Regions from separate parts of the Barnesiella sp. B2-R-119 genome, predicted to be linked through region 1. Evidence: riboswitches for the same ligand, from Rfam matches in the RefSeq annotation. Region 1 holds a riboswitch; each other region holds the start of a gene.

What was found. Region 1 has a riboswitch for cobalamin ahead of NBH06_RS09780 (anaerobic ribonucleoside triphosphate reductase). Riboswitches for the same ligand answer to the same signal wherever they lie in the genome.
Region 2: another riboswitch for cobalamin. It lies ahead of NBH06_RS11515 (uroporphyrinogen decarboxylase/cobalamine-independent methonine synthase family protein); the one in region 1 lies ahead of NBH06_RS09780 (anaerobic ribonucleoside triphosphate reductase).
Region 3: another riboswitch for cobalamin. It lies ahead of NBH06_RS10855 (leucine-rich repeat protein); the one in region 1 lies ahead of NBH06_RS09780 (anaerobic ribonucleoside triphosphate reductase).

The regions. Positions count from the first base shown of each region.
Region 1 covers NZ_JAMOKL010000004.1:339,865-351,027, reverse strand. Annotated here, with positions in the region: gene NBH06_RS09795 (glycoside hydrolase family 2 protein) at 1-147, opposite strand, end outside; gene NBH06_RS09790 (arylsulfatase) at 566-2,071, opposite strand; gene nrdG (anaerobic ribonucleoside-triphosphate reductase activating protein) at 2,149-2,625, opposite strand; gene NBH06_RS09780 (anaerobic ribonucleoside triphosphate reductase) at 2,625-5,006, opposite strand; cobalamin riboswitch at 5,059-5,266, opposite strand; gene queA (tRNA preQ1(34) S-adenosylmethionine ribosyltransferase-isomerase QueA) at 6,083-7,132, opposite strand; gene truB (tRNA pseudouridine(55) synthase TruB) at 7,144-7,863, opposite strand; gene NBH06_RS09765 (undecaprenyl-diphosphate phosphatase) at 7,874-8,671, opposite strand; gene NBH06_RS09760 (DUF3098 domain-containing protein) at 8,698-8,964, opposite strand; gene NBH06_RS09755 (cell division protein FtsX) at 8,979-9,860, opposite strand; gene NBH06_RS09750 (MFS transporter) at 10,054-11,163, opposite strand, start outside.
Region 2 covers NZ_JAMOKL010000006.1:99,234-110,396, forward strand. Annotated here, with positions in the region: gene NBH06_RS11475 (agmatine deiminase family protein) at 1-758, opposite strand, end outside; gene NBH06_RS11480 (ferredoxin domain-containing protein) at 755-1,294, opposite strand; gene NBH06_RS11485 (hypothetical protein) at 1,638-1,874, shown strand; gene NBH06_RS11490 (glycoside hydrolase family 5 protein) at 2,188-3,120, shown strand; partial or broken gene NBH06_RS11495 (carboxypeptidase-like regulatory domain-containing protein) at 3,158-3,691, shown strand; gene NBH06_RS11500 (SGNH/GDSL hydrolase family protein) at 3,694-5,298, opposite strand; gene NBH06_RS11505 (threonine/serine exporter family protein) at 5,424-5,939, opposite strand; gene NBH06_RS11510 (threonine/serine exporter family protein) at 5,936-6,712, opposite strand; gene NBH06_RS11515 (uroporphyrinogen decarboxylase/cobalamine-independent methonine synthase family protein) at 6,977-8,077, opposite strand; cobalamin riboswitch at 8,210-8,411, opposite strand; gene NBH06_RS11520 (alkaline phosphatase) at 8,491-9,861, opposite strand; gene ppdK (pyruvate, phosphate dikinase) at 10,041-11,163, opposite strand, start outside.
Region 3 covers NZ_JAMOKL010000005.1:123,533-134,695, reverse strand. Annotated here, with positions in the region: gene NBH06_RS10880 (acyl-CoA dehydratase activase-related protein) at 1-1,240, shown strand, start outside; gene NBH06_RS10875 (TetR/AcrR family transcriptional regulator) at 1,253-1,897, shown strand; gene NBH06_RS10870 (ferritin) at 2,004-2,528, opposite strand; gene NBH06_RS10865 (DUF4465 domain-containing protein) at 2,724-3,692, opposite strand; gene NBH06_RS10860 (DUF5074 domain-containing protein) at 3,721-5,904, opposite strand; gene NBH06_RS10855 (leucine-rich repeat protein) at 5,983-9,738, opposite strand; cobalamin riboswitch at 9,878-10,078, opposite strand; gene NBH06_RS10850 (cell surface protein) at 10,118-11,163, opposite strand, start outside.

The DNA of each region.
Region 1 (11,163 bases):
TCGATAGTCTCCGTATTTCATCGCACGGGCAATATCGAGTTGCGTGGCTCCGGGAACGGTCGCCGGGAAAAATTTCAGAGGAGTAGCTTTTTCGTCGGAGGTGTACCCGACGCTCCATTCGGGATATATTTTCTTTTTAGGCTCCATTGTACAGTAAATCGGCTGTTAGGATCGAACAAATATAGCACAAGTTGAGTGCAGAGACAAGAGGAAATCATATTTCAGGCTTGGCTATGCCGAAACGAATCCCATATTATACAAAGAATAGAGGCAAATGAACATATTTTTTAGATTTAGACCATGCCGAACTACATCCTGTACCCTACAAATATAACTGAATTTTTATATAGTTTTTGGGAAGATGATACTTCTTGCAGGAATAATCGTTCAATATAACCTGACTGATGTGATGGCGTTTTCAACCCCTCCGTCACTATGTGCCACCTCCCCTATTGCTTTGCCACACCCCGCAATACTACGGGACACGGCAGAGGGAGGAGTTTGAAAATGTTTTAAACCTCTCACCCTATACTTCGCTATTGCAAAACACCGAGGAGATTGAAAATCATTCTTTCGGATAATGAGGACTGTATAGCATTTTCTTTTTGCGAACGACCAATCGCCCGTCTTTCACGAACTCTTCTCCTCGTTCACTGAGGTGACGTATCATTCGGACACGCAGTTCTTCCAACCGTTCCTTGTACTCTTTATCGTTAACGGCATTGTGGAGTTCCTGCGGATCTGCGACAAGGTCAAACAATTCTTCCTGCCCCGTGTAGAAACGCCATACATACTTTATTTTCCCATCGGTCAACGCACACCAGTAGTTGTCACGACTATAACAAGTGGCATGTTCCAAATCGATATATTCTCGCCACCCGGTATCGGTTCCTTTGGCCAGCGGTAAAAGAGGGCGTCCGTCCATATCGGCAGGGACGGTTGCCCCGGCTATATCCAAGAAGGTAGGTAAAACATCGCGCAATTCCACCGGATTATCTATTTTCTCAGCAACCCCACCGACATTTGCCGGCCACTTCGCGATACAGGGAACATGAACCGAGCCCTCATAGGGATAAGTCTTTCTCCAATGATAGTGGTCGCCCATCATATCGCCGTGATCCGATACGAAAAAGATGAGAGCATTGTCATACATACCTTTGTCTTTCAATGCTTGAACGATACGCCCAATTTGTTCGTCGATAAAAGTAATATTGGCATAATAGTGTCGCTTGGAATTACGGACATATTCATTACCGAAATTTCCGTAAGGGGCATCCGAGGCAGCCTCTTCGGGATTCAACCGCTTTGCGTATCTACCGCACCAATCTCCTATCGCCGGGTCGGGAACATCGACGTTATCATACATATCCAGAAAACGTTGCGGCGGATCATACGGACTGTGAGGACGGGCAAAAGACACTTTGAGGAACAAAGGACGGCTTTCGGGGTCATAATGGCTGATGAGATTGCAAGCCATTTCGCCGGTCCAGTACGTGGGATGTAGTTTTTCATCTAATTTGTAAACCTCAGCACCGTGATCGTTCCACCAAATGCCTGTTGCATCGGGATTCTTCCCGGGAGCTTGCACCTGAAACCACTGTCGATAATCACTGGTAAAATGGGGGTCTTGCCTGCGACCGCTCTCATCTAACAACGTTCCGTCAAATCCGTGTTTCACCCGCTGGGGATACCAATGCATTTTCCCGATACCAAAGGTGTAATAACCGGCATCTTTCAACATTTGAGGCATCTCGTACTCATACTTCGGCGCTACCCGTCCATATCCTAACATTCCGTGATGCCACGGCGACATTCCGGTCAACAATCCGGCACGGGCGGGCGTGCTGCTGGGACAAGACGAATAGGCATTCATGAACAAAGTTCCTTCGTTGGCAAGTTTGTCCAAATGAGGGGTAATGACAAACTCATTTCCCATACACCCCACAGCATCGCCCCGCTGTTGGTCGGTCATAATCAATATAATATGGGGCTGTTTTTGTGCATTCGCAAATGAGGAGCAAAATCCGGCAGAGAGAGCCAATGTGCATTTCAGGTTAGTCAAGGCATTCATAATTATCGTTTATTATCACACAAACGATACAAAAATATGATTTCCACAAGTCAAAAACAATAAAACCTCGGAAAACTCTACCGGTATTCCGACAAATGCAATATCCGTTGATTACTGCTGCCCCGGAAAGAGAGAGCCGGATCAAAGAGCGATTGGACGAACGGACCATCGACAAGGGTGTCGATATAGTCGAGACAGGGACGGCGGGTCTCGTCTTTTAACAGGGACTCGTAGGTATAGCCGGTGTAACACCAGACGTTTTTGTGAGTTTCCTCTTTGAGGCGACGGAGCAGAGCCAACAACGCAAAAGGGTTGTAGAAAGGGTCGCCGCCCGAAATGGTGATTCCATCGAGAATGGGATTGTCGTTTATCTCGGCGACGATACGGGAGAGAATAAGCTCCGTGAGCGGCTCGCCGGCCACCGGACTCCAACTGCCGGGATTGTGGCATCTCCGGCAATGATGGGTACAACCGGCCAGATAGATGGCATAGCGTACCCCGAAACCGTCGGAGATAGTCTCGGGGTAAACATTGATGATATGAAGCGGTTCCATTATTTGTGTTTCACACGGTCACGCTCTTCGGCCTGCTTAGCGGAATTCCACGATTCGAGGCTTCCAGTGAGGTAACCTGTAATTCGTCGCATGCGCGATATATTCTCACTCTTGCAAACCGGACATTGCGTATAGATGACACCTCGGTAACCGCACGAACGACAGGTATCTACCGGGTGGTTGATCGACCCGTAACCGATTCCTTCGTCGTGCATCACTTTCACGATTTTGAGAATGACAGAGACATTCTTTTTCGCTTCGCCGTCGAGCTCGACATAGGTAATGTGCCCACCTTTCGTGATAGCATGAAAAGGGGCTTCTTTCTTGATTTTCTCTACAATACCCACTGGTTCTTTCACATCGATATGGAACGAATTTACGTAGTAGTCCCGATCGGTCACGCCCGGAATAACACCGTAACGTTTGCGGTCCATACGAGTGAAACGTCCCGAAAGCCCTTCGGCCGGAGTAGCCAAAACCGAGTAATTGAGATTGTAGCGGGTCTTGTACTCCTCGACAACATTGTTCATCACTCGTATGGCATCATAGAGTGTGTTCCATGCCTCTTGGTTATGAGCATGGCCTTCGCCGTAAATAGCACACATCGCATTGTGCCCGCCGATGAACCCGATACCCAATGTCCCGCTATCGATGACATCGCCCACCTCGTCGTTGGGTTGTAGCTTGCCACCACCTTTCCAAACGTCGTTGCCCATCATAAACGGGAACTGACGGGCAAGCGCTTTGCGCTGATATTCATAACGCTCGTAGAGCTGCTCGGCAATCATCGATGCCACACTGCGCACTTTCTCCAAAAATAGAATACGGGCTTCCCGACGAATAGCATGCTTGTCGCCATCGGGGTGCAACTCCTCAGCCTCCCGCCGGGCCTCTATTGCCAACCGGGGCATATTCATCGAAGTAAAGGAGAGATTACCCCGCCCCCACGAACTTTTAACACCGTGTAAATTCTCGAAGACCCTCGTACGGCATCCCATCGTCGCCACTTCGTAACGAAAACGGTCGGGATCATCGGCTTTCCAAAGGTCGTTTTTGTTGTATTCGGTATCTAAAAAGAGGAAATTGGGGAAAAGCGAAGTAGAAGTCGTGCGACAGGCTTCGAGCAACAGGTCGAAATTAGGCGCCTTGAATTTGATTTTTCCCGCCATCGCACCCTCGAAATCGGCCATCGCGGCATCGTAATCCTCATCGGTGTAAGAGACACCGTCTTTTACCTTAAATATCTGTATGGGGAATACCGGGACTTCACCGCTACCAAGCCCCTCGACAGTCGCCGAAAGCAACTCCCGCATGACCATACGGCCTTCGGCCGAAGTGTCCGTCCCGTAATTTATCGAACTGAACACCACTTGATTACCTCCACGAGAGTGCATGGTATTGAGATTGTGAACCAACCCCTCCATAGCTTGATGCGTATCTTTACGAGTCATCTCGTAACTTTGTCGCCAAGCGGTATCGAGTTCGGCAGCAGAGACGCTCACCCCTATCTCTTTCAAACGCTCGCCCAAAGCGGCTTTCTGTTCTTCGGTCATATCGATCGAAACGATTTCTTTCCGAAACAAATCTTTCAACGCCGGCATATCTTCCATTCCGTGCAAACGACAAATAAAGCCCACCCCGTTTTCGAGATGCTTGCGGAAACTCTTCAAGACGCCCGGCGCCATAAAATGGTCGAAAGCCGGAATGGATTGCCCGCCGTGTTGCTCATTTTGGTTGGTCTGGAAAACGATGGTGGCCAACGTGGCATAACTCTGTATGGACTGCGGCGTACGCACCGTACCGTTCTTGGTATGGAATCCCCGGTTGAAGATGTCCTCCAAATCATATTGTACGCAAGTGGTCGTCTTGGTGGGATAGTAATCGAGGTCGTGAATGTGTATGTCGCCTTCCCGGTGTGCCCGTCCATAACGAACCCCGACCAAATATTTATAGGCATAATCTTTCGTGACCTCCGAGGCGAATGTCATCATTTGCCCTGCCGGTGTATGAGACGACATATTGGCATTGCTCAGGTTTACGTCGTTCTTCTCGACCGCCACGATACCGTCCATCACCTGCTTCATCGATGTGCGCTTTTCACGTTCCTTGGTACGCCACTCCCGATAAATGATAAATTTCTTCGCTACCGAGGGATTGCGCATCATCAATTTGCGCTCTACCAAATCCTGAATCTCCTCTACCGAGATATTCTCCCTATCAATGGCAGCGGCAACCTCGGCCGTAACTTGTTTAATAGAGGTCTCGTCGTCGTTCATACCGTCGGCACGATAGGCCTTAGCGATAGCCCGCTCGATTTTCTCAATCGAGAAGTTCTCTTTGGATCCATCACGTTTCGTAATGGTAATACATGCATAGTCCATGCTGATTGTTATTAAAGATTCGATACTGCGAACGCCTCCTCGAACGTTCATTTGCTTCTCTCCCACTTCGGCAGGTCTTCTGACTTTTCCCAATCCGAAAACGCCTTCCCGATATTCAGAAACAGATTCTTTATCAGTGGCCTGTGTCAACGGACTTTTGCAGGAATTACAGCAGCGGGACTGTCCGGGATTCTCACCCGATTCCCTTTTTATCGATTGTGCCTCACAGCGACAACCGAACCGAAATGCGAGTGTAAAGGTACATAAATTCTTTCCAAGAAAACAACAAATCTACACACAAAAGTTTCCTGTTTTGGAAAACTTTTAGAATTATTTTATCAAGAAAGTTTCCCAAAACAGGGAATTATTGCCCATCAATATAGCACTTTTATTTTTTCTGAAACTGCCCGAAAAGATAGTGTTTTCATAGAGTCTCTCAACTTTACTTGTCGGTTTTCTTACTATTACAAGCGAGGTCGATAATCAGTGAGAATATCGGCTCAGTAGGAAATCTAAGGGAATTGCCCTTTTGCACAACCATAAAGTGAAAAGCCCGCCCTTCTCCCCCTGCGTTTTGCCATGTAAAATATAGGCAAAGTGGCACGTAGTGACAGAGGGAGTAATACTACAAAAATACTATATGCCATCTTTCCAACCCCTCTCCTTAGAAACTATTGTTTCTTCGGTGTCTCCTCTATATGGCTAACATAGTACCCCGTAATACTACGGGACACGGCAGGGGAGGAGATTGCAGCCCAATCCGTTCCCCTTGCTGCGTTTTTTCAACCCCTCCGTCCTTCGGACACCTCCCCTATATTTTGCTGTGCAAAACACAGAGGAGGAGTACACTTTGTATAGAAATTTAAGCAAGAATCAACCTTTCACCGAAAAGTCCGGAATGTGTTTGTTGACAAGTGGTTCATCGCTAAAATTCATGCCTACCCTACGGATTTTCGGCTGAACCGTAAAAGGCGGTTCAGTAGATACTGTCGGAATCTAAGGACGTTCATCGAAAACAAAAGGAGGAATACGTAGAAAACGCTATTCCTCCCTATTATAAAAGTACCCAATCGATTTTACAAAATGAGCATGGCATCGCCATAAGCCCCGAAACGATAACCTTCTTTCAATGCCGATCCGTATGCCTCCAAAACGATGTCATAACCACCGAACGCAGCTACCATCATAAGCATAGTGGAAAGGGGCATGTGAAAGTTCGTCACCAAATTGGTTGCCACAGTGAAATCGTAAGGAGGGAAAATAAACTTATTGGTCCAACCGTCATACGTTTTCATGTGTCCCCCCGTACTTACAGCACTTTCTATCCCTCGCATCACCGATGTACCCACGGCACACACTTTACGACCCTCGTCCTTAGCATGGTTCACGAGTTCCACCAATTCGGGAGTCACTCTCATCTGCTCGGAATCCATCTTGTGTTTCGTGAGGTCCTCGACATCGATTTCACGAAAATTACCCAAGCCGGAATGAAGGGTGAGGAACCCGTAATCGATTCCTTTAATTTCCATTCGTTTCAACAGCTCACGGCTGAAATGCAGACCGGCGGCCGGAGTGACAACAGCACCTTCGTTACGAGCAAAAATATTCTGATACCGATCGGCATCCATCTCTTCTACCGGACGGGCTATATAGGAGGGCAACGGCATTTCTCCCAACTTGTAAAGAGCTTCCTTAAACTCATCGTGGGAACCGTCGTAAAGGAATCGTAACGTGCGCCCTCGCGAAGTCGTATTGTCGATTACTTCGGCCACCATAGAATCGTCGTCGCCGAAATAGAGTTTATTTCCGATACGAATCTTACGAGCCGGCTCTACCAAAACGTCCCACAACCGATTCTCTTCGTTCAATTCCCGTAACAGAAAAACCTCTATCTTAGCTCCTGTTTTTTCCTTATTGCCGTAAAGACGAGCCGGAAAAACTTTGGTGTCGTTAAACACGAACACGTCTTTCTCGTCGAAGTATTCGATAATTTCCTTAAAAATGCGATGTTCTATTTTCCCCGTCTTCCGGTCGATTACCATCAACCGGGATTCATCACGGTTTTTAGCTGGATATTGAGCGATTTGCTCTTCAGGTAGTTTGAATTTAAATTGGGACAGTTTCATATCTTTAATTATTATTCTTTTTTCTCTTCTTCCAAAACGGGTTCCACGTCTATATGGTCTATCATGTCGGCGACCTGTTCGACCGAAAGGCAATCGGCAAGAGTCACGTCGCCCACTCGTGTACGGATCAATCCCACAAGGTGGGCTCCACTACCGAGCGCCTCTCCGATGTCACGAGCCAAAGCCCGAATATAAGTTCCCTTGCTGCACACGACCCTGATTTTGATTTCGGGCAATTCGCAAGAAAGCAACTCTATTTCGTCGATAACCAATTCTTTGGGCTTCAAGTCGACCGCCTGCCCTTTACGGGCCATATCGTATGCCCGGCGGCCATCGACTTTACAAGCCGAATAAGAGGGCGGTATCTGCATAATCGAACCGACAAATCGAGGTAAAGTTCGCTCTACACTTTCACGGGTGATATGTTCATGGGGATAAACGCCATCTATCTCTGTTTCCAAATCGAACGACGGTGTCGTCGCTCCCAGACGCAAAGTCGCTATATATTCTTTGGTCTGATATTGAAATTCTTCTATCCGTTTCGTCGCTCGTCCCGTGCATATAATCATCACGCCCGTAGCCAACGGATCGAGAGTTCCCGCATGCCCCACCTTCAATTTTTTTTGTTTGATGCGGCGGAGTATACGCACCCGTATGCGCTTGACCACATCGAACGAAGTCCAATGAAGCGGTTTATCGATATATATGATTTCGCCTTCGTTAAAGTCCATATCGGCGATATTAGTGAACAAGCGAATAAATTATAGCACAAGCTCCCATCGCCACACAATAGATAGCAAAATACACTAATTTGCCATTATTGACTAAACGGAGCATCCACTTACACGCCAAACACCCCGACACGAATGCGGCAAGAAATCCGATAATCATCACCGGTACGGACAATCCCGACTCCGCAGGAGAAAACCCTCCTTTCATCAAATCAAGAAGAGCCTCGCCCAAAATAGGAATAATCACCATAAGAAACGAGAATCGGGCCACCTGTTCTTTTTTGTTTCCCAGCATGAGTCCGGTCGCAATAGTCGTACCGGAACGCGAAAGTCCGGGTAAAACGGCTACCGCCTGCGAGAGACCGATGATGAATGCATCTCGATAAGATATATCTTCTTTCACCCGAGGCCGGGCATAATAAGCGAATGTCAACAACGCCGCAGTTACCAGCAACATGATGCCGACCAATAACAAACCGTTGCCAAAAAACGATTCTACATAGTCTTTCAGAAACAGCCCTACGATACCTACCGGTATCATGGACAAAGCTATTTTTGCCAGATATTTCGTTTCGCTATTCCACGTAAAACGGAAAAGTCCACGAAACAAAATCTCCACTTCCTTCCATAGCACAACAATCGTACTACATACTGTCGCCGTATGCACCAACACGGCAAAAGTGAGGTTTTCTTCACCTTGTATACCGAACAATGCATTCGCGATTTCGAGGTGTCCGCTGCTACTTACCGGCAGATATTCGGTGAGCCCTTGCACGAGGCCCAATATAAGAGATTCTAACCAAGTCATAATGTGATCAATGAAAATTAACGATATTATTTCGAATTACGCATGATCGCATAGACCATGAAAACGAAACCTGCAAAAGCTATACCGGGCGCCAACACGATACGACGGAAACTAAATATATCGGGGTTATAGGCCTCCGGTGTAGTACCGGGCCCCAGCATAAGCAGGAAACCGACGACGATCACAACGAACGCCACAGCTATAAGTATAATATTAGTCTTGCCGAGGGCAAACTCCGTTTTCTTTTGCTCTCCCGGAACAACGGACTCAGATTTCATTTTCTTAGATTCCATACATAAAAGTTTTTTCAAATATAATACAGGTCATCTCTATCCATACGAATATAACGATTAACAGCCCAATAAGCCGAAACCGCCGTTAAGATAATCCCTAAAATCAAAACCGACAAAAAGACCAATACCATCATGGGAACAGACAGCAGGGTCGTGAAGTTCTCCATCTCGGACATCAGATAATATATGCAACCCGAAAGCAACAACATAGCTATTACCGATGCAACGATACCGTTGATCACATTGGAAACGATAAAGGGCCGACGAATGAATGCCGGTGTAGCCCCCACCAGTTTCATCGTGTGGATAAGAAAACGCTTGGAGTAAGCTCCTAATCGAATCGTATTGCTTATCAACGCAAACGAAATGAGCATGAGAACTATCGCCAATGCCAATAACACCAGTCCTATACGACTCATATTGTCATTGACCGACTGGATAAGGTCTTTCTGATAAAGAATATCGCTGACGATTACTTGTCCACGGAGATTTTTTTCAATGACGGCCAAACTGTCGGTATTGGCATAATCGGCTTTCAATTTAACCTCAATAGACGATTGAAGCGGATTGACTCCCAACACGTCCTCGGGATTTTCTCCCAACTCGATCATCACCTCTTTCAAGGCATCTTCCTTCGATATATACTGCGCCGCCTTCACATATTTGGAACGTTCGAGCATTCTTTGCAGTTGATGCACCTGACGCTCGCCGGCCGATTCGTTCAAGACAATGGAGAAACCTATGTTTTCTTTGACATGACGGGATAGATTAGTCGCTAAAAATCCCATCAAAACCATAATCCCCAAGATAAAAAGAACCAATGAAACGCTCAATGTCGAAGTCATTCGGGCATTCAGAAAAGAAATCCGTTTGCTGAAAGAAGCCTTATTGTTCATATCTCTCTTTTTTACCAAATCGATGCACCTTTTTATGAGGGAAAGAACCTCTGTTAATAACTATTTCGACATCATTATCCCCTCTCTTTTTTTTCATATCGGAAAGCAAAAGGATAGTTTTAGCCCAAATTTTATGCAAAATAAAGTCTATATCGTTGAATTCGCTTCTTTTATTCACATATTTTAATAAATTCTATCTCAACTTATGATTTTCGAAATGCGCCGCCGTTTTCATTTTAAAGAGTACATACCCTATGGCACACAACACACAAGCCGTCGCATAGACCGTTGCATAATTCGATACTTCGGCTATCTGTCCACCGATGAGAACACCCAGCCCAACCCCTAAATCCCAAGCGGTAAGATAGGTGGAATTGGCTGTTCCCCGTTGATTATTGGGAGCCAGATTGATAAACATGGTCTGATAGGCCGGACAAATACAGCCATAGCCCAACCCCAAAATAACAGCCGCCCCATAGTACCCCCATTCATTACGCACGGCTACAAAAATCAGATAGCCCAGCAAAGAGAGCAACATGCCGACAAGGATATTACGGGTGACATATCCCCGGTTAAGCCAACGGCCCGAAGTGAGCCTCGACAAAATCAACCCTACGGCCAACAAAACAAAGAAAAAACCAGCTCCCGAATCGATACCCAACTCTTCTTTACCATAGACAGCAAGATAGGTGGAAAGCACACCGTAACTGAACGAGAAAAATATAAGCGTCAAAGCCTCGGGCATTCCCTTCAAAAGCAGGAAACGGTCGAGCGAAACCGGCGGCTTTTCAAGTATCGGCTCGCGGCGATAGGGCATTCGAATAGTCGAAACGCATATCAGCCCGATCGTGGCAGAAACCATCGAAAGCAAAAATATATAATCGAAATTGGCAAAAGAATCGTGAATATAAAGCGACAACGTAGGCCCGACGGCCATAGCCAAATTGTTGCTTACTCCGTAATATCCTATGCCTTCGCCCCTACGGGACGACGGCATGACATCGATAGCCACCGTGCTATTGGATACGGTAAGAAGCCCGAACGCTATCCCGTGCCCGGCACGAATAATGGCGAATAACAAGAGCGTACCGGCCAACAGATATCCCCCGAAAAAAAGGAGAAAAGTGAAATAGCAGATAAGCAGCAGTTTTTTACGGGGAAAGGTATCGACCATATACCCGGCGAACGGACGTATCATCAGCGCCGTGATGGTATAGGAAGACAATATGAATCCTGCCGTCGAACGGCTTGCTGCGAACGCTTCGCTCAAATACATGGGCAAAACAGGCAACAACAAATAAAA
Region 2 (11,163 bases), on a different contig from region 1:
TTTCCGCCGATCGTTGTGAAGGTTTGAAGCTGTGCTTCCATTTTACGCAATGCTTCGTAGTGCTCGTCTTCCGAATCGGAGCATTGTACGTAAACGATTGTATCTTCGTCTGCAAATCGGGCCAGTGTGTCGATGTGGCTATCGGTGTCGTCTCCGGCGAGATAGCCGTGGTCGAGCCATAGTATGCGTTGCAGCCCGAATGTCCGTTTGAGGTATTCTTCGATAACGGGTCGTGTCCATTCTCCATTTCGGTTGGGAGATAGCAGGCATTCGCTTGTGGTCAGCAAGGTTCCGGCTCCGTCACTTTCGAGGGCTCCCCCTTCCAGTACGAAATTGAGCTTATTTTCGTATAGGGCGTTAAAAACGTTTTCGTTATATAAAGTCGAAGTGATGAGGTTGTCGTAATTGGCTGCGAATTTAAGTCCCCAGCCGTTGAATTTGAAGTCGTATATAACGGGAACTCCGTCTTTGAATACCGTGATACCGCCGTGATCTCGTGCCCATGTATCGTTGGTGAGACATTCTATGAATCGGACGGATTTGATGTCGATCGTATCCTGTAATTGTTTTTTAACTTCGTCGGGGCAGGGGGTGACGATGATGAGCTTTTCCCTTTGGGAAATTTCGCTTGCCAACTTTTTATAACAGTCGGTAACTTTGTCGAGCATGTAGGCCCAATCGGTGTTTGGGTGAGGCCAAGTGAGCTGTATGCCCGATTGGGGATACCATTCTGCCGGAAAGGAAACGTTAGGGGTCATTGTTTCGGAGCTTGAAATTTACGGTCGAAAAAAGGGTTCTTGGACGATACGCTCAATGCCAAAGCGATGATTTGGTTACAGCCGGGCAGGAGATTCATAGATTGTGCGGTTGTGCCTGCCGAGAACATCACCCGGGTGTCGATACGGAGGTCGGCTGCTTTCGAACAAGCCGATCCGATAGCGATTCCCACATCGATAGAGTTAATCGCACAAGGATTGCTTTCAGGATTTTCACCACACGTTTTCGCTCCACAGTATGCGCAATTCAAACCTAAGGGGTGTCGGCGGGTTCCGATGAGGATAACTGCGTCGGCTTGTTCTATATTATCGGCATCGCGCAGAAAAAACATCATGCCGCGTTTTTTCCCTTCGCTGCGCATATTTTCCGATAGAGTCGGAAGGCTATCGTGCGAGAGTGTAATTATTTCGATAATATCCACTCCTTTACCTTTGGGTGCTGTGCGGGCCGCCATCATGATTTGTTTAGCGGCTTCCAGCACAATCTCTTTTCGAATGTTCCGTTCGTTGTAAATCATGTTCGTATTTTCGCATTTTATGCAAAGATAGCGCAAAAGAAGGCAGAAACAAATTTATTTGATTGTGCGGTGCGCTGCTCTTTTGCTTCTGAAACAAAGATAATCATTCTTTTATGAAGTAACGATTCCTATATTCGGGAAATTTTGAATTTTTTGATTGAAGGTTCTACTTTTTTCTTGGTAAAGGGAATAATTTTTCTTATCGGTTTGCGTTTATATATTGTAATGGCTGCATTCCGGGGAGTGATTAATTTTACATTTTTGTTTTTTGTAGAACTTTTTTATGAAAGAATAGTTATATTTGTAAATACGAAGATATATTAATTGATAAATAGAAAAAGCCATGAGTAATGATATTACCATAACATTTGATGATATTATTAAACAGTATCGGACCCTCGATCTATCGGAAGATATATTCCGGTCGATGATGGCGGAGGATAAGCAATTGGAGGCCGATTATAAAGAATGGTGCGATACGTTGGGTATTCCAGAAAGAAAAGGGTTTGCTTATTACTATGAAGAATATATAGAACAACAGGACTCTATTTGGGATAGTTTAGATGATCATGATGAATAAATGGCTTTTGAATACCGTTCGAAAAATTTTAGATAAATCTTGAATGCTTTTTATATAAAACATTTTATCGGGGCGGTCGTCTATTATAGTTTTTGTTGATAAACAGGTGCTTAGATCAATTGCAGATTTCTTGATTCGCTTCTCCTTTGTTGAAAAATCACATTTGAGGTAAAAAAGTATCATTATCGGATAATAAAGTACTTTTTTGCGCTATTTTTTTACTATTATTTTGTAACGTAAATTTAATATCATGGTTATGCTTAAAAAACAGCTATTCATTATTTCTTTATTATTCGGTGTTATATCGTCTGCTATGGCTGCTGATCCGGTAAAATTATACGGTCAGCTTCAAGTAAGTGGAAATCAACTTTGTAGTGAGCAGGGAGAGCCTGTCGTATTGCGTGGCGTTAGTTATGGTTGGCACAATTTGTGGCCTCGATTTTATAATAAAAAATCGGTAAAGTGGCTGAAAGAGGATTGGAAATGCACCGTATTGCGCGCTGCGATGGGAACTTGCATAGAAGATAATTATATAGAGAACCCCGAACATGCTCTTAATTGTATAAATGCGGTTGTAAAGGCTGCGATTAAAAATAATGTGTATGTAATCATAGATTGGCATACTTATTATCCACAGAAAGAAGAGGCAAAGGCTTTCTTCTCGATGATGGCTCAGAAGTATGGAAAGTATCCACATGTGATTTATGAGATTTATAACGAACCTATGGAAGATACTTGGGAGAGTGTGAAAGAGTATGCAACCGACATTATCACCGAAATAAGGAAATATGACCCCGATAATATAATATTGGTAGGAAGTCCGCATTGGGATCAAGATTTACATTTGGTTGCAGCCGACCCTTTGCAGGGTTTCAATAATATAATGTATACGCTCCATTTTTATGCGGCTACCCATAAACAGGAATTGAGAGATAGAGCTACTGCTGCTTGGGAGCAGGGGATCCCTATTTTCGTATCGGAATGTGCCGGTATGGAATGTACAGGTGACGGTCCATTGGACATTGAAGAGTGGACTCGCTGGGTAGAGTGGATGGAAGCTCATAAAATCAGTTGGGTGAATTGGTCAATTTCGGACAAAAACGAGACTTGTTCGATGTTGTTACCGAGAGCCGACAAAAACGGTGGTTGGGACGAATCTCTCATTAAGCCGGCCGGTCGCCAAAGCCGCAAGTTTATACGGCAATATAACGAGGCTGTATATCGCACAAAGAAAGAGAAGAAATAATATCAAAATAAGATTGTTAATTTTAAATTTATTACAAATGAAAAGAAACCTGTTTTCTTTCCCACGTTCTCAAATGGTGGGTAAAATGCTCAGAGCTATGTCGTTTGTAGTGGCTGTGTTTTGGGCAACGACCGCTATGGCGGACATAGTGGTGAAGGGAGTAGTAGCCGATGATTCGGGCTTACCTATTCCCGGCGCTAATGTTACCGAGTTGAATTCGAAAGGTAACGGAACAATTACCAATGTAGACGGACAATATTCGATTGTGGTGAAAGGTCCTAAATCGGTGTTACGTTTTTCATTTATCGGATATGCAAAGGAAGACGTAACCGTGGGCAATAAAACACAGATCGACGTGCAGTTGAGCGAGGATTCAAAATCGCTCGATGAGGTTGTTGTCATCGGTTATGGTACGATGCGTAAGAAGGATTTGTCGGGAGCCGTCGCTTCTATCAAAAGCGAGGATTTAATGATCGGTAATCCGACAAGTTTCAGCCAAGCCCTACAAGGAAAATTGGCTGGTGTGCAAGTTAATTCTAACGATGGTGCTCCCGGTTCGGGTATGAGCATTACCTAGGCTACTTCAACAGCTTCTTGTGGTAAGATAACGGTTTCGATGACTGTATTGCTTAGGAACATTTCTTTGGGAAAAACATTTTCGACGGTTTTCATTCCGTTTAAATAAGCTTCGCCACCCGACACGATTTTACTATTCAGCATATCGAGATATTTCAAAGAAGGAAGTTCTCGAATCGTTTTTATGTCCGAGCTATTTAAATCGCCTTGTAAAATAAGTGTTGTGATCGTATCGGTTGTGGCAGGAAGCAGAGAGGATAGAGTCCCGGCAACGTCTACTCGGATAACCCCTTCGGGTATATCGGGTTGAGGTTCTCCTTTTTCAGCGATTATTCTCATGGCGTTGATATAGGAAAATCCCAAAGTGTTGTTACTGCTTTTACCGATAGTCAATACAACGACTCCTTGTGCCGTGGGTTTTATGCCCTTTACGGTAGCGACCGACGAAGTGTTGGAAGCTGCATCGATGGTCGCACTTCCGCTATTTTCTCCCGCATAGGTATAGGTTGTTTCTCTATTTCCATCGCCTGCCCGAGAACCGAAAGTTTGGAAAGAATAAGTTGCAGTCGGGTTTAAGCCAGATATTGTCAAAACGGGATTTTCTCCATTGGAGCTGAAATTACTTGTCGAAATGGCTGTGTTCATGTCCCAAATAGCGGAGTTACTGCCGTTGGTGGCCGCATGGGTAAAACCGGTAGTAATTTCTATCGAAACGGTCGTTGCGTTTCCAGTGGAATCATTCAGCATGTCGACTCTATATCCGCTGGCTTGGTTGTTAACATTATTCCAGCTATCGAGTCCGGCTTCGGCAGGACCGAAGTTAATATAGATGGGTGTCGTAGATATTTCTATCGGGGTACTCCCTGCTATTTCGGGGATATTGGCATTTTTGACGATATTAAATAAAATGTCATGAGCGGCATCATTCAAATGCACACCGTCACCTGAATCGTATTCGGGGCGTATAAAGCTATATCCGTCTTCGGTCGCTATGGGAGTGTAGAAGTCGAGTGCGTATTCGCCATATTTATTCAATATACTATCTGTCAGTTCTTTGAATTGATCTCTTGCTGCTTGCTTCCAAATGTCGGGTTGATGTTCTTCGCTGTATGGACCATCATACTTTTCCCCGAAATTATGGGGCTGTGAAGTGGTAATCCAAACTTTTACACCAGCAGCTTTCGCCAAATCTATGATAGTGGCGAAATGTTTCATTTGCGTAGCGACAGGAATACCGTTCGATACATCGTTGGTGGGCATGTTGATAATGATCGCGTTCGGCGACAGGCTGAGCGCTTTGGTAATATTTCTTTCTGTATCGACTTCGAGAATATGGTTTCCCGTGTTGTAGGGATTGGTTCCGGTCGGCATGATTGCACATGTGGTATAACCACCTTTGGCCAGATTGGTAACCGTGTTGGTAGGGTCTATCGATTGCAGGTAGGTGCGATACTGATTTACCCAAGCTCTATTGGAGTCGGAGACGCCTGCTCCGGCTGCTGTCGATGAGCCTAATACGACAATTCTGGTTCCTGCATCGGTAAAAAACATAAAGCAAGAAACCAGTAAGAAGCATAATGTACTGAGGATTGTTTTTTTCATATCCGTCTTCATGGTTTAATTAATAAATAATATTTATCCACAAAGATACGGGCGTGTACTTATATAAATAAAGTACTATTTTAATAAAGTATGATATTAATATAACAAAAAAAATATGTTTCGGCTTATTTCTTGATTCGACGTGAGGCCCTCGTCATCGTGAAGGCTCGTTTGTAAAAAATGAATATAGGTATAGTTGCTCCGACAGCTAATGCGAATAAAACAGAGACTGTCGTTATACCGTTTTTGAAAATCTCCAAAAGGTAATGGATTGCTTCGTTATCGTTATTACTGCTTTGAAGGAATTTGATAAGAGAAAATACAGTGCGATAGGCATACATTCCCGGTATCATCGGTAACAATGCCGGTATGTAGAGTACCGTGGCCGGGCAGAAGAGCTTGTAGGCAGAAAAATGGCTGAGAAGCCCGATAGAAAATGCTGCGATGAATGATGCCGAGGCTAAATCTAATCCGGCGTATTGCAGTAGTACGAATCGTATGCTGTGGCCGATAGCAGCGAGTATGGCTGTACACGGAATAACTCGACGAGGAGGATTGGATATAACCGAAAAACCGATTGCCGCTATGGCTGCACCGATGGCATCGGCAGCTACGGAACCTATGAATTGCCATTCTGTCATAATAGTTTTCCTCCCATCATCAATAATGTGATAGCCATTCCAAATGCAATACAAATAATTAGTAAAAACGCATTGATGAGTCGTGCTGTTCCTGCCAATACATGACCTTCGATAATGTCGATAATCCCATTGATTAATGGAACACCGGGAATCAAATAGAGTACACTAGCACCGATAGCTATATCCGGTGTGTTTCCCCATTGCTGCCACATAGTTACCGAGGCTATTAAAGAAGCGACAAACGCCGATATTGTAAATATAAAGTAGTGATTGATATGATGTTTCCCTAATACTTGTTTGATGCGAAATCCGACAAGAGTCGCAACAAAAACCGCTGCAACGGCGATCCAGTCTCCACTGAATAACCGGCAGAAAGATGCATTAGCGAATCCCACTAATACCCATACCAGCCATGCATTTAATCGAGGTTTGCTTGTAATGGCATGATATTTTTCCCATAGCTGGTCGAGAGGGAGATGGTTATCGTAGGCTTCCCAACTGAGAGCGCTCAAATCGGAATTGATTTCGAAGTTTATAGCGCCGGCTTTTGCTGTGTTTACCATACTGTATACATGGGTATTTTCCTTATTCCGCAAAGTCATTATGATTGTTTTGTGAAATAAGGTCATGTGTGCTTCAAAACCGAACGATTCGGCTATACGGGCTGTATTGCGTACAATTCTCGACGTATGTACTCCCGAAGCCATGAGACATGTAGCATATTCCGAAAGGAACTGCGATACGGCTTTAAGTTCTTCGTGTATACTGTTCACCTTTGTTGTATTGACTGATTTTTCGACGTGCAAAGATAGTGAAAGGTGAGTGCAAAGGCAAGCGGAAATTGCATTTCCGACTTGACTATGCAGAACCGCATCCTATTTTCGCATACTGTACAAAGATAGTGAAAGATAAGAGCAGGATAAAACAAATATATTTGTTTTTCATGTCGAACCATACTCTATTTTCGATTCAATCGCAAATTCGTGGGGGGGTAGACTTTTTGCATATATAAAGGTAGAAAAACCGGGAAGCCCGTTCTATTCTCCCCAAACGGTTTTTGCAATATTTTTCATTGTCGCTATTTTGTTCCACATTTCTTGTTCTGAAATCGAGCTGTTTCCCGATAAATTCCTGAAATTGCCTTGACAACTGAGATGAAGAGACTCCAATGGTAGAAGGCGTGCAGCGTTTTCGATATGATGAGTGATAGTGCTGGTAGATATCGGTTGGCTGCTTGAAGTCGATACAAGCCCTAATATAACGTCTTTGCTTTGACAATGTTTCAAGATGGAAAAGTCTATATTTTCATTTTCCCTATTACCGAAGTCGAAAGCTATGGCATTCGCTTGCGTAGAGAGTAGTATTTCTGCTATTTTTTCTCGATCTCGGGTATTCCACCATTTCTCGTCGAATTGTAAGGATATGCACATATCGTCGGGCTTGTCGTTTAAGCAGAGTTCGGTCAAACGAGCAAGTACGGTAGACAGAGATGCGAGGTCGGTATTATTTGCTTCGGATATTTGTTGAATATCGCAGCCTCCCGTTAAGTTCCAAGTATAGTCGCTGAATTGTAGGAATCGGCATCCCATATTGTAAAATTCTCTAATTACTTTTTGGTAGGTCTGTGCAATATCATGGGAGAGCACTTCGATGTCGGGATAATATCTTCCTGTATTAAGACGGTTCTCAGGACGGATTAATTCGGCTAATAAAGTCATTGGGGACGGTAGTAGAGCTTTTGCATACATGTCGCCTCCGATAATTCCGGTCAAATAGGTAAAGTGCTCTGTGACAGGTGGCGTCGATAAAAAATGATTGTCGAAGTCTATTTTCCCGCATATAACAGATTTATCATTTTCTTCTGACGTATCGTTTGGTTCTGTTTCGTGCCTGGAAATGTTTTGAAGATGATGAAAAAAATCCGTGTATCCGTTTGATCTATAATCTCCATCGGTAACGCATTTTAAACCTATCTGTTTGCATGTGTCGACAATGTGTTGGATTTCTTTATTTTCGATTTCCAGTAATTGTGCTGCATTTAGAAATCCTTCTTGAACTTGTTTGCGTGCTTCGATTAATTGCGGTGAATAAACAAAATTCCCAGTTATATCCACACTGTAAGGAATCATTCTTCTCATAACTGCATCATTTTACATATATAAACTATGTTATAGAAAAGCGTGTTTCTATAACATGGTGTATTTTTTTGCTTTCGCAAAAAATTTCTATCGGAAAAGTATTCGTTTTATCTCCTAATCCGCGAAGAGATAAATTTTATTATGTAACCGGCAGGTCTTCTGACTTGTTCTATTTTAGACGCCTTCCCAATCACATTGGATTAGTGGCATTGTAGTTGTTTGTCTAAAATCTATCGAACTACACAGCAGCGGGTCTGTTCGGGATTTGCACCCGATTCCCTTTTCATTGCTTTATCGAACGCGATAAAAGCAAACCGATTACAAGGGACAAAGTTATTTCCTTTATTTTATTTTACAATGTTTTTTCTAAAAAATCTTATATATAGATAGGCTTTCTTTTCTTAGTCTTTGTATTATTCGTAGCCGGCAATTCGGGCTATTAGTAAGGGCACATCGGTATTGTCGAGTTTCCCTTGAAAGTTTTCTGCTCCTAACCCAATCGCATAGAGCGGGACATAACCCGCTGTGTGAGAACTGCAAGACCATGTGATTTCGGCTATTTCGTTGAGAATCGTTTTGGCGGCTTCGGCTATCGGTTCATTGTTTTCATATAGAGATTTTATCAAGTCCCCTTGTTGGTTGTGTATAGTTTCTTCGTAAATTTTTTTAAGATGTGCTTCTTGTTTGGGGGATAAGTCGAGTTTGCTCCAAAAGCCAAAGGCATGGGATAGGGCTTTTTGTATAGTTTCCCATGAAATTTCGGTGTTTTGTTTACGCAGATTTTCTATTTCTTTTGTAAATGCTATTCCACTCATTGTTTGATATTGGAGTGCTTGTAGGTTGAGTGAGTAATTTCCGTTGCCTAATACTACGCCTCCGGTTTCGTGGTCGGCTGTAACGATAATGAGGGTTTCATCGGGATACTTTCTATAAAAATCATAAGCCAATTTTACCGATTCTTCCAAATCTTTTATTTCTCTGAAATTGGTAGCTCCGTCACGGGAGTGTCCTGCCCAATCTATTTTGGAGCCCTCTATCATTAAAAAGAAACCATTTCCTTTTTGTTGCAGAAAGTCTATTGCACATCGGGTGAGATCGGCTAAACAAATATCTCCCGGTTCACGGTCTATGGCGTAAGGGAAGTCTTTTTGGGGAAATAAAATCATTTTGGAGGCTACCTGTGATTGGCGATTGTATTCTTGTATGCCGAGAGCCAATGTATAGTTGGCTTTCGGAATCATATCGTATAGAGATTTTTTTCCTTCTGGCGACGGTTGTGTAAATTTATCTCCTGCATAGAAATCAAATCCGGCGGCGAGCATATCGACTCCTATTTCGTAACGGTTATTACGGTTTATTTGGTGAGCGAAAAAAGCGGCGGGAGTGGCATCGTCTATTTCTCCGCTGGTAATAATTCCAACAGGTATGTTTTTCTTTTGTGCTGCCACCGCTATACTATATATAGGTAGACTGTCTGCATCCACACCGATCGTATTGTTGTTGGTCTTTTCACCGCAGGCCAATGCCGTACCAGCTGCTGCCGAGTCTGTTACTCCTCGATTGGCAGAGTATGTGCTTACAAAAGTCGTATAAGGGAATTTCGAAAACAATAGCGGTAAGGGTCCTGTCTTACTGGTCAGTTCCCCGTAAAACATTTCAGTACCGTTAACTTGATTTATGCCCATTCCATCGCCGATGATATAGAATACATATTTGGGCCGAGTGGCTTGTGTTAATAAGACGGAAAGGATTAAAAGGCTAATAAAGAGTAGTGTTTTTTTCATCGTGTTTGTATTTCAATCCGTTTTACTTGATGAAACAAAGGTACTTAAAAACAGGAGAACCGGACTTCTCTTGGTATGAATTTTTGATTACATATCGTATGAAAGGGTCGATATTGAAGGGATATAAAAAAGGCTAACAGATAATGTTAGCCTTTTTTATAGAGTTATCAAAGGACTTTTTAATCTTCGATAGCAGCCTGCGCCGCAGCCACACGTGCGATAGGTACACGGTAAGGACTGCAAGATACGTAGTTCATACCGAGTTTGGCACAGAATTTCACAGATGAAGGTTCACCACCATGCTCACCGCAAATACCGACTTTGAGCGACGGTTTGGTGGAACGGCCTTTTTCCACGCCCATGCGTACGAGTTGCCCTACACCTTTTTGGTCGAGAACTTCGAACGGATCGGTTTTGAGGATGCCTTTTTCTTTGTAAATCTTTAAGAATTTACCGGCATCATCGCGAGAATAGCCGAATGTCATTTGAGTCAAATCGTTCGTGCCGAATGAGAAGAAGTCGGCAACTTCGGCAATTTGATCGGCCGTAACGGCTGCACGGGGAACCTCGATCATCGTACCTACTTTGTAGGCAACCGTGTCGCCGCGTTCTTCGAATACTTGTGCAGCGGTACGGTGGATAACTTCGGCTTGCATTCTCAATTCTTCTACAACACCTACGAGGGGAACCATGATTTCGGGGTGAACGTCGATACCTTTTGCTTTTACGTTCAAAGCAGCTTCGATAATGGCTCGGGCCTGCATTTCGGTTATTTCGGGATAGGTACAACCTAACCGGCAACCGCGGTGACCTAACATGGGGTTAAATTCTTCCAAAGCATCGCAAGCTAATTTTACTTCGTCGATGCTCATTCCCATCTCTTCTGCCAATTCTTTTTGAGTGGCCAATTGATGCGGTACGAATTCGTGTAGAGGAGGATCGAGCAGACGAATGGTTACACCCAGACCGTCCATAGCTTCGAATATTCCTTCGAAGTCGCCGCGTTGCATGGGCAACAGTTTGTCGAGTGCGTGGCGACGTCCCTCTTCGTCTTTCGACAGAATCATTTCGCGCATGGCTTTGATACGGTCGCCTTCGAAGAACATGTGTTCTGTACGGCATAATCCGATACCTTTTGCTCCGAATTTGCGGGCTACCGCTGCATCGCGCGGAGTATCTGCGTTGGTGCGTACGTCTACTCGGGTATATTTTTCAGCCAAATTCATAATGGCTGCGAAATCCCCGCTCATATCGGCGTCTACGGTAGGAACTTGTCCGTCGTAAACATCTCCGGTGGAACCA
Region 3 (11,163 bases), on a different contig from region 1:
AGAGAAATTCCGTACAACAGAAGTCTTTCGCAAAAAAGATCGAAACCGAAAAATCATAGCCCCTTTTATGTCGGAATACATCACACCTCTGTTAAAGCCGATTTTCAAATTGTCGGGGTACGACATAGAGGTATTGCCACCGAGCGATGCCTCCTCGGCCGAAACCGGTTTGAAGTACGCCAACAACGAGGTTTGCTATCCGGCCACACTCATTGTAGGCGACATTATCAATGCTTTGGAATCGGGGAAATACGATCTCGACAACACGGCCGTAGCCATTACTCAAACCGGAGGACAATGCCGTGCGACCAATTACTTGGCGCTTATTAAACGAGCCATGCTCGATGCCGGATTCGGAAATGTTCCCGTAGTCACATTGGGATTAGGGCGGAAAGTTTCCAACGAACAAGAAGGCTTCGAACTGAAATGGCAAAAGGTATTACCTGTCGCACTCAATGCCCTGCTCTACACCGATACGCTTTCTAAATTTTATCATGCCTCGGTAGTCCGGGAAAAAGAACGGGGAGCCGCGGCCCGATTGAGAGACAAATATTTAAACCTCGCCGAGCGTCCCATTCTCGAAAACGAGCCTCACAAGTTAGTGGAATATATCCACCTTGCAGCCCGAGAATTCAACGATATCTGTATGGACAAAACCTGTCCCAAAATCGGTGTAGTGGGAGAAATATTCCTAAAATTCAATTCCTACGCTCATCAACACGTCGTACGCTTCTTGTGCGAACAAGGTATAGAAGTGGCTCCTCCCATTTTATTGCCGTTCTTTATGCAAGGATTCGTGAACCGCGAGAACAAGGAAAAACTACTCTTAGAAAAGAAATGTATACCTCATTTCCTATCCAACTTATTCTACCGATACATCGACAAACGGATAGCCCTGTTTAACAGAACGGCATCCACATTCCGGTATTTCACACCCTTTACCGACATTTATGAAGAAGCGGAAGAGACGAAAAATATTGTCTCGGGTGCAGCTCAATTCGGCGAAGGCTGGCTACTACCGGCCGAAATCATAGCGTTCACCAAACAGGGTATAAACAACGTCATATCGTTACAACCATTCGGCTGCATCGCCAACCACATCGTATCGAAAGGGATAGAAAAGAAGCTGCGTATGCTGTATCCTGAATTAAATTTATTATCTTTGGATTTTGACAGTGGGGTGAGCAGCGTAAACGTAACGAACCGATTATTACTTTTCACACACAATTTAAGTGCCTAAAAACAAACGACTATGAATTCAACTTCAACCATCGCTCACCAGAAGACAGAGCAAACCGAAAATATAGAATCGCGTATTATCGAGGCGGCAAAACAAGAATTTATAAAAAAAGGATTCGAGCAAACATCGATGAGCGATATTGCAGCGGTCGTAGGGATCAACCGTCCCACCCTGCATTATTATTTCAGGACAAAAGATAAAATGTTTCAAGCAGTTTTCGCCTCGATCGTTGCAAAATTTTTACCTCATATCGATACTATTTTTTCGACTCAGCAATCGTTCTCTGAAAAATTAGAAGATGTTATCGACGTCTATGTATCCATTTTCTCGACAAATCCTTTGCTCCCCAAATTCATCATAGGCGAAATTCAACGCGACGCCAACCATTTAATAGAAACTTTTTATAGTTTAAACCTCGATCAATATTTGAAACACATCGGAGAATTTCTTGAAAAAGAAATGGAAAGCGGAAACTTTAAGAAAGTACCCCTCCCCTTTATATTCATGACACTTTACAGCCAACTGGCTTTCCCTTTCCTCAGTAAGAACCTTACCATGAAACTCTTTTTCAATGAAGACAAAGATACATTCAATGCCTTTCTACAAGAATGGAAACAACACATTATCTCGCAAATCACCTATCTTTTGAAACCGTAAAAGACAAAACGAAAGGGGGTGTCGTAATGAATGATGCACCCTCTTTGTACATAAAAAAGAAGGGGCGCCACAATGCGCCCCTTCTTTCGTATAATACAAAACCAAGCTATTCGGCCGATGTAGCCAACGGGGCAGGAGTCGTATAAACACGAGCCTTCAACTCTTTGTCGAGCATATACAACCCGAAACCGTTATCTTTAATCATTTTCAAGCTATCGATTAATTCCTGAGCATTAGCCTCTTCTTCAATTTGCTCGTCGACAAACCATTTCAGCATATTGGCAGTACCGAAATCTTTTTCCTCATCGGCAAGCACACAAAGGCCATGAATCAGGGCGGTTACTTTTCTCTCATGAGCCAACGTATCTTCAAAAGCTTCGAGAGGCGATTTCCATTCGGTCTTCACACCGGCAATAGGAGCCAACGTTACTTTACCACCACACGAGAGCACATATTTCATAAATATAGTAGCATGAGCTTGTTCCTCTTGGAACTGTATAGAAAACCAATTAGCAAAACCTTGATTTCCAGCCGCTGCAAAATGGTTGGACATCGAAAGATATAAATAAGCCGACCAAAACTCGGCATTCACTTGGGCATTAAGAGCCTCTTCCATTTTCTTGCTAAGCATAATTCTATTGTTTTTATTTATTGTTTTACAAAAATATAATATAAAATTAGAACAAATCTAATTTTAATATTTTTTATATAACCGGGCTCTTATTTCTATAAAAACACGCCCCCGTCGAATCACTTCGCCGGAGGCGTAATACCCTATGGCAGTAGGGACTTAACTAATAATTTATCATATACTTCTTCTCAGAGTTCATTTAACAATCTTAGTACTATATCCGCCGCAACGCACTATATAAACGCCAGCGGGATAAGCAGACATGTCAATAGCTCCCGATCCTTCTACGAGTTGTTTCATCACGAGAGTACCGCTCATGTTATAAACAGCAGCCTCGACCAGCTGAGCCGACTCTACACGAACAGCCCCGTTAGAACGGTCGTAATAAACTTTCATCTGAGCAGCCACACTTTCTTCAACTGACGAAGGCTCGGTCGAAACGGTAAGTTTATCGAGACAAAAATACGTCGGCGTATTGATGCCATAATCACCCGTATCGCTCGACTCCATCGTAAAGTAAATCGAAGCAATCTGTCCCAATTCACTCAAATCGACCCATTCCCAAGTATCGTTCAATTTCCAGTCGTCGGCATTCTCAGAACGGTAATCGGCCAAATAATATTCCACGGTTCCTGTCTCTGTGCCTTGCTCATCGATACCGTGAGCAACTAATTTAAACCAATCTCCCTGCTCGAATTTAGTCGAATATGGATTCCCCTTCTCAATAGCATAATAGACATAAGGGTTGTTGCATACATAACACCCTACGGCATAATATGGAGCGGAAGTGTATACCTCGCAAGTCTTCGCATCGGAGGTCGATTCGGTATAGGCATCCCAATATGCCCCTAAATAGGGAGTTCCCTCACCGGCAAAGCCTCCCTTAGCCATACAGCCCCATTGATCATCGGTACCTGCCGATGCCGATATGGCAGTTACCTTGCTGGCAAAGAATCCATTTGAATAATTGGAATAAGGAGAAGCGTGCGAAAACATAAATTCTTGTGAATAAACAATCGCATCATTATTAAAAACATCTGCCCACAACCCAGTCTCATCATACTCGATAGGGAAGTCTCCCGGATTCGACAAATCTAAAACGATGTTTTCCGCAAAAACCGCACTGCATACACAAACGGCAAAAACAAGTAATATTTTTCTCATGTCAAAAAAAAATTTAATTAGTTAATATTTATTGTTTGATTATTCGAATATACTCAGTTCTATCGTTTGCACACACCGACAACACATAAATACCTGCCGGTAAAGAAGATACATTCAAACGAGACTCCGACTCGACCATCGTATCGCGATAAACAGCTACACCTCGAAGATCGAATACGGTCAATTCTGCGCCAACACAAGCTCTCACCGTCAGAATATCCCTGACAGGATTAGGAGAAGCTACGATTTTCAAACTTTCTGCCTCCTCGATTCCACTAACTTCGGTTACATGTACCGAAACCATTTTTGTCTCTACCCGCCCATTCGAATTGACCGCTAACGTGAAACTCGTATCGCCCAATTTCTCGCCGGAAAGAATCAAATCATATCCCTCGATTCGGGCAGAAAGAATAGAGGGGTCTTCTACCTTGACTGTCGAAACGATCGCCGCAGAAAGATTATCGGCATCGGAAACACTCTCTAATAGCGAAATTTTTACAGGAGAACTACCCACCGACAAATTATCGGAAATAGAGATAACCGGATATTCATTATCGGGGAATACCGGCATAGCCGGGAACCAATAGTATTTCTCAGGAAGTAACGTATTCAACAGCTCGCCATTCGTCCCGTCCACTATGTGAATCCAATTGTTCATGTAATGGGACAGATAACCCGATTCCGTAGAAATTACCACGACATTATCGGTCTGCGGGTCCACTCTCAAACCCGCGCCATAGAACATCTGCACATACTCCCCGTCTTGATCGGGCAAAGTAAAAAACGATGCATTCAATTCATCGGTATCTATATTATAGCATACGACTTTATTTTTACTTTCATCGGCAAAATAAAGAAGGTTAGATTTATATGCTGCGCATAAACTCCCGGCATTCCATGCCCCCCATGTATCGGCGACCCGACAACCGGAAGGTAACGGCCGAGCCCAAGTTTCGAACGAAACCGGATTTATTCTAACCAACGCATTCCCATCGGCAGCCCAAATATTTCCGTCTCGCCCCAACACAAGTGTCGCGATAGACGGAAGGTCGATAGTAGTTTGTAAGGTGTGGTTTTCGGCATCGATCACCAATACGCCCTCCGATTGCTTCGCAGCAAAGACATATTTACCGGCTCGAACCATAGAACCTATCTGACCCGAATAAAGACCTTCGTCATTCGAGGTCCCTTCTATCACATCGCCGACCTTCATGTTTTCAATATCGAAAACAAAAATTCCCGATGAACTTCCTATATATCCCGTCTTCTCATCTACACCCAAAAAGGAACGGCCGTCACCGCCGCCTATTTGATCAAAAGCCACTATCTTTTCCAACGACAAGGCATCGGCCACGACCAGTCGCCCCCCTGTCGATTCTTCTTCGGTCGACTTCGCCTGTTTGGAAATCAAAAAGAATTTTTCACCGTAAATCGTTCCGAACTGCGTTGTGACACCCAACTTCTCATCGGGATTCTCCCGACGGAATACCCGGTAAAACATTCGGCCATCATTCGTCAGGAAATTAATGGTTCCGTTATCCCAGCCATACCAATCTTCATTGACAAAAAATATCCCTTGCGAATAATCGACAGCTTCCTGTATATATGATTCTACCGCTACGGCATTGGCATAATCCGGTGTATCGCTACCGGATTTATCGTAATAAAATATATAGGTATATCGATTTTGTATCGGCATTTTATTGATTTCGGTCTCAGCCTCGTTTCCGCTTTCGCTTCGAGCCAAACAATGCCATGCTCCATCTTCCGAGACCGAAGGCGAATTCCAGTGGTCCTCTTTGTCGACACACTCCCATTTTTTGTAATTGTTCGGAGTCGCTGTAAACTGTCCCGTAGCATTATACTTAGGATAGGTCGTATCGCCGCCGACAACCAATGCAACGGTATTCTCTCCATTCAGGTCGAAACCCAATCCATCGACCGTGTAACCACCTTGCCGACGCATCAGAGAAAACAAACGAGGATCCGTTTTCACCACATCGTTCAACATTTCCACGATTGTAGTTTCCTCCTCCCCTTTATAGCCCCACGCCAACGCTCCGGGCGTTTTCCCGTCGTTCCAAGCGATGACTAACATGGCTTCGACATTCCCTTCTCCTATCCAATAATTTATATCCGAAAAGGAAACGGCACGGACCGGCATAGACCAACTGCCGAAAAAAGCTAAAAAAAGAAGTAAATATTTTCTCATCTTTCTATTTTTTTGGAAAGATGTCCCGGAGCCGAAACTCCGGGAACATCTTCGTTTTACTATTTCACAATCATAGACTTATCGCCTACAATCTTCTGGTTTTACATAAACTTTCGAAACTTCGATCGAACCGTCCTCATACACAGTTTTCACAATATTGATACCTTGCACGGGTCGAGGCAAAAGTTTCCCGTCCACCGAATAATATTCACGCAAACGCACCTCCTTTTCGACAACCGGTTCATCGATACCGGTAGCCGTCGTTACCTTGAACAATATGCTAAACTGTTTATCCGACGTTGTCAATACCAAGTAGTAATAAGGATCGTTCGGCAAATCTTCTCCTTCACGAATTACGGTCACTTCGTTACCGGAGTACGAAACGGTCAACTCCTGATCTTCGACAGGGAATCCGCTACGTATCAACATGGCCGAAACGCTATCGGTATTAACGACAGTCCGATTAAACTCTATCACGAAAGTTTTCGTATCGGGTTTAACGTCCAACGCTTCCCCACCATCGAAACTCATCGACGGAGTAGTCGATACTATTTCCAATTCATCTAACCACGGCATGATTACGAAATCCTTCCAATAGGTGGTCTGGGCATAGAATTGACAAGTTTGGGCAGGGACATAAATCCGGCAGGTTATCGGCACTTTGGTAAATGTATTGGAACTTGCACCGGTCGGCGGTGTATTGTTAATATAGATACGTTCCAAAGAAGAACAACCATTAAACGTATAAGTGGAAACCGAAGCTATTTTGCCATTGGCAACTACTTTCTTTAACTTAGCATCATTGCGGAACAAACTCGATCCCAACGTAGTTATCCCTGTTCCCAAAACAGCTTCTGTCAAACTGGAACAGCCATAGAATGCCGAAGCTCCCAAAGAGGTTACTTTATCGGAAAGATTTACCGAAGTAAGACTTGTACAACCGTAAAATGCATTCGTCCCGATAGAAGTTATCGATTCGGTAACCGGCAATGATTTCAAGCCCTTACAATTATAAAAAGCAGAATTGCCGATAGAAGTCACTTTTTCCGAAAGTTCTACATTAACCAAATTCGTACAGCCGTGGAACATGTAATTCGGCACAGAAGTAACTCCACCCCCTATTTTTGCAGATTCCAATCCCGTACAGCTTTGGAACACATAAGTTCCCAGTTTAGTAACCCGATCGGGAATAGCTACCGACGTTAATTTCGTACAGCTTTTGAAAGCATAATCTTTTATCTCAGTAATGCTTGCTGTCAGCGGCAACTCGGTAAAGGCCGTACTTTGGAAAGCATATTTGCCGATCCCAGTAATATTCTCCGGCAGAACTACCGACGTCAAAGCGGAACAGCTGCTAAACATATAATCGGGAATAGAGCTTATACCTGTACCCAAAGTCGCCGATGTCAACTTCGTGCATTTCTCAAAGGCATAACTACCAATCGAGGTCACACTATTCGGAATAACAAGCGACTCGATCGCAGAGCAGCCCGAAAACACAGAATTACCGAGCGAAGTAATCTTATCAGTCAAAGGTAGATCGGTTAACGATGAACAACCTTTAAATGCGCTCGCCCCGATTTCGATTACCGACGGATAAGATATCTGCGTTAACGCAGAACAAGTATTAAACGCATAATCACTTATTTTTGTCACACCTGTCCCGATAGTCACCGTTTCCAACGACTTGCAACCGCTAAATGCATAGCCGCCCAATTCGGTCACGCTATTGGGAATATTCAACGTTTGAACCGATACACCATAGAAAGCCCTGCTGCCGATCGACTGCAAACCATCGTTAAAAGTTATGGTCGTCAAAGGATTATTATAAAAAGCCCAATCACCTATCGTTCTCACCGTAGCAGGCAAAACAAGAGAAGAAATTTTCACTTTGAAAAATGCACGCTCACCAATAGTTTCGAGAGCACTTCCGAATGTTACGGATTCCAACTTCTCACAATCGCTGAAAGCATAATCACCGATAGCGGTCAAACTATTTCCCAACGAAACGGTAGCCAGAGAAGCACACTTGTTAAAGGCATAGTTACCAAGAGTACTCACTCCGTCGGGTAATACGACCGATTTCACAGCAGTCTCGGCAAATGCATAATCACCGATTGTTTTCAAGGAAGAAGATGAACGCTCCTGTGTACCCAAAGTCACCGTCGCCAAAGAACTGCAACCGTAAAAAGCATAATTGCCGAGCGTTTCGACCCCATTCGGTATCGCAATTTCAGTCAAAGCGGTACAGCCGTTAAACGCAGCTTCGCCAACAGCCGAAACATTTCCTAACCCGACAGCATTCAAAGCAGAACAACCGGCAAATGTACGAGTACCCACCGAGGATACCGTAACCGGCAATTCCACCGATTGCAAAGCCGAACAGCCATAGAAAGCCGAATCGCCCAATAAAGTCAAAGAGCTCCCCAGAGCAGCCGAAGCCAACTTCGTACAGCCCTTGAAAGCCAAAGCCCCTATCGATTCCATATCTGCCGGCATACTTACACCGGTCAAAGCGATACAATTCTCGAAGGCCGAGCGACCTATGCTCTTCAATCCTTCACCCAAAGAGAGGGTTGCCAAAAGAGGACAATCGCCGAAAGCCTCATTACCGATCGAAACCGTTTGCGCAGGCAACTCCACAGATGTCAAACGGCTGCATCCGTAAAATGCCCCTTCGCCGATTGTTTTCAAAGTCGAAGGAAAAGTAACCGAAGTCAATTTAGCACACCCCATAAAAGCCATATCGTCGATACCGACTACTGTGTAAGATACTCCCTCTATCAGGATAGTTTGGGGGATCGTCAAAATCCCCGAAAAAGAGGCATACGAATCGTCATACACCACGAGGGCAGTTCCCGGTTCCTCTCCCGGAACGGCTATTACCGATTTATCGCCGACAACGAGCGTAACCGTATCGGTAGAAATCGTATCGAGCATGTTGCTCACCACACAATAATAACGCCCGGCATCGGAAGTTTCCGCCGAAACGATCGAATAAGACGACGCTTCGGCATCTTGTATGGAGACTTCGTCTTTGTACCACTGGAAATACAAACTATCGCCTTTGAACTCAGGGGCAAAAGTTACCGCTTCTCCCGGAGAAACCGTCACATCTTCGGGTTGAACTTTCACAGAAGGAGCTGTCGGCCCGTTTTTAGGAGCCGGCGCAAGAGGTTTCCACGGTTGAGACGACATGTTTACCGAAAAATTCCAACCGTCCCAACAACCGTCAGTCAATTTACGGCCCGTAATTCCGGTCCCGGAGTATCCCCAGGGATCGCTATCGCTCGATTTCAGCCAATAAGACCAATACCCTTGATACCAGCCCGATTGCCAATAGTCCTCGGGGTCGGTACAAGTCCAACCGTCATATCCATACGACGAAGATAAGATTACCCCGTTCTCATCAGGGGAAAGTGTTACTCCGTCCTTAGTAATAGAAAAATCGCCACTCTTGTTAACATCGTACCCAAAACCCGATACAGTGCTACCATACGCCGTTCCTGTTTCGGTCATGATGAAAAAACGAGGGTCGGAAGCGGCAATTGCACGCGCCATCGTTTCACCAGTAGCTTCACCGTCCCAACGGAATCCCCAAACCAACGCCGATGTTTCACTCTCGGCATTCCATTGTACGACGAACGCAGCGCGGTTAGCCCCTTCGCCAGACCAGTTTTCGATCATGTCCATCGTGAAAGTTCCATCGGCAATCGCCCTCGGCGATACCATCTGCGGCTTTGCCGTAGGGTGCGGACGACCTTGCACAAGGACTTGTGCAGGTAATTGTAAAACCGCAAACAGCAATACCATCAAAGCATAAATCTTTCTCATCTTTGTTAAACTTTTAAGTATTAAATAAAAAACAAATAGTTCTTTCCCATTCAATACTTGCAAGATACACCACTTATATGCCTCCAAAACTTTCCCGGACTTCCCGGCGTTTTTTGTCACAGCTCATACCTCGCAAGCTTTTCGGACAATACACACGGCAGGTCTTCTGACTTACTCCGGTAACCGAGGCCTTCCCAATCGTCATAATCAGTGGCTTTCAGTATTCTCGGGACCTTTTTATGGAGCTTACAGCAGCGGGACTGTTCGGGACTTACACCCGATTCCCTTTTAATCGGCGGACCTTTTTCAAGTAGCCGAACCTGTGTGCACTATATTTTTTTAAGTTATTTTCCTCTCGTTTCTTTCTATTTTCTCATAGTCACTCTTCTATATGTAAATCGGTAACACCCATTACTTCGGTCGAACATTCGCCCAACCAACCGTTGAATTGGTTCACTCCCGTATAAATTTTTATGAAATCGACACCCGGTAAATCGACCGGATTACCTTCGCTATCCACCGCCCAATCGATTTTAAAATTGGACTTTTCGCTACTGTTGGGGTGATTATCCGCATAACCCCAATCGTATGCGTAAAGGACATAATAACTCCCGTTTCCACTCTCATCGACAGCGTTATCGGCAAGCCGGCTCCCTTTGAAAGTTATCGAACTGTCCGAAATCCATTGCGGATAATACGGTTGCTTATGGAAAGTGAGTTGCGATATATATCCTATATTCCCATGATTATCGGTCCACCGGACATACGTAGAATCCGTGATATTCGGATTGGAACAAGTCACCGGCTCCTTGTTTTCATCGGGTCGATAGTAGGTTATTTCATAATTCTTCAAAGTCTCCTTTTTATAATATTCGCTACCGGCCAACTCGTACCATTCGTCATCGGGAATGCCATTCCCGTTCGTATCGACCGAGACCATCACTATCCCGGGTTCGCTGCTACCTCCCAACGGGGCATCGGGACGAGGATTGTCATTGGCATAAAATGCATTACCCAATATTTTAAAATCATATTCTCCCGGCCGATTGACAATCGTATGGTCGAAACCGACGACAATATATCCGCCGTAGCCACCCAACGAGACCATCGTACGGGCATCGTATGCCAAACAATCTTCGACTTTCTGCCGCATAGATTCTTCGGTATCTCCCTCGGTATATTTCGGAAGCTCATTGACGAACTGTCCCGGTGCAGGGCGATATTCATAAACCTTAGTTATATAAGGGCTATAAGCTACCTCTTCTTTGCGAACGACAATACGCATAAGATGGGTTATGGGATTAGCCGCATCATAAATCTGGAATCGCAACCGATACGTTCCCGTTTCACTCGCTACAAACGTATAATCGCGTGTCGTCGCCACAATCGAATCGGTGACAGATACCGAATCGGACTCGTAAGAAA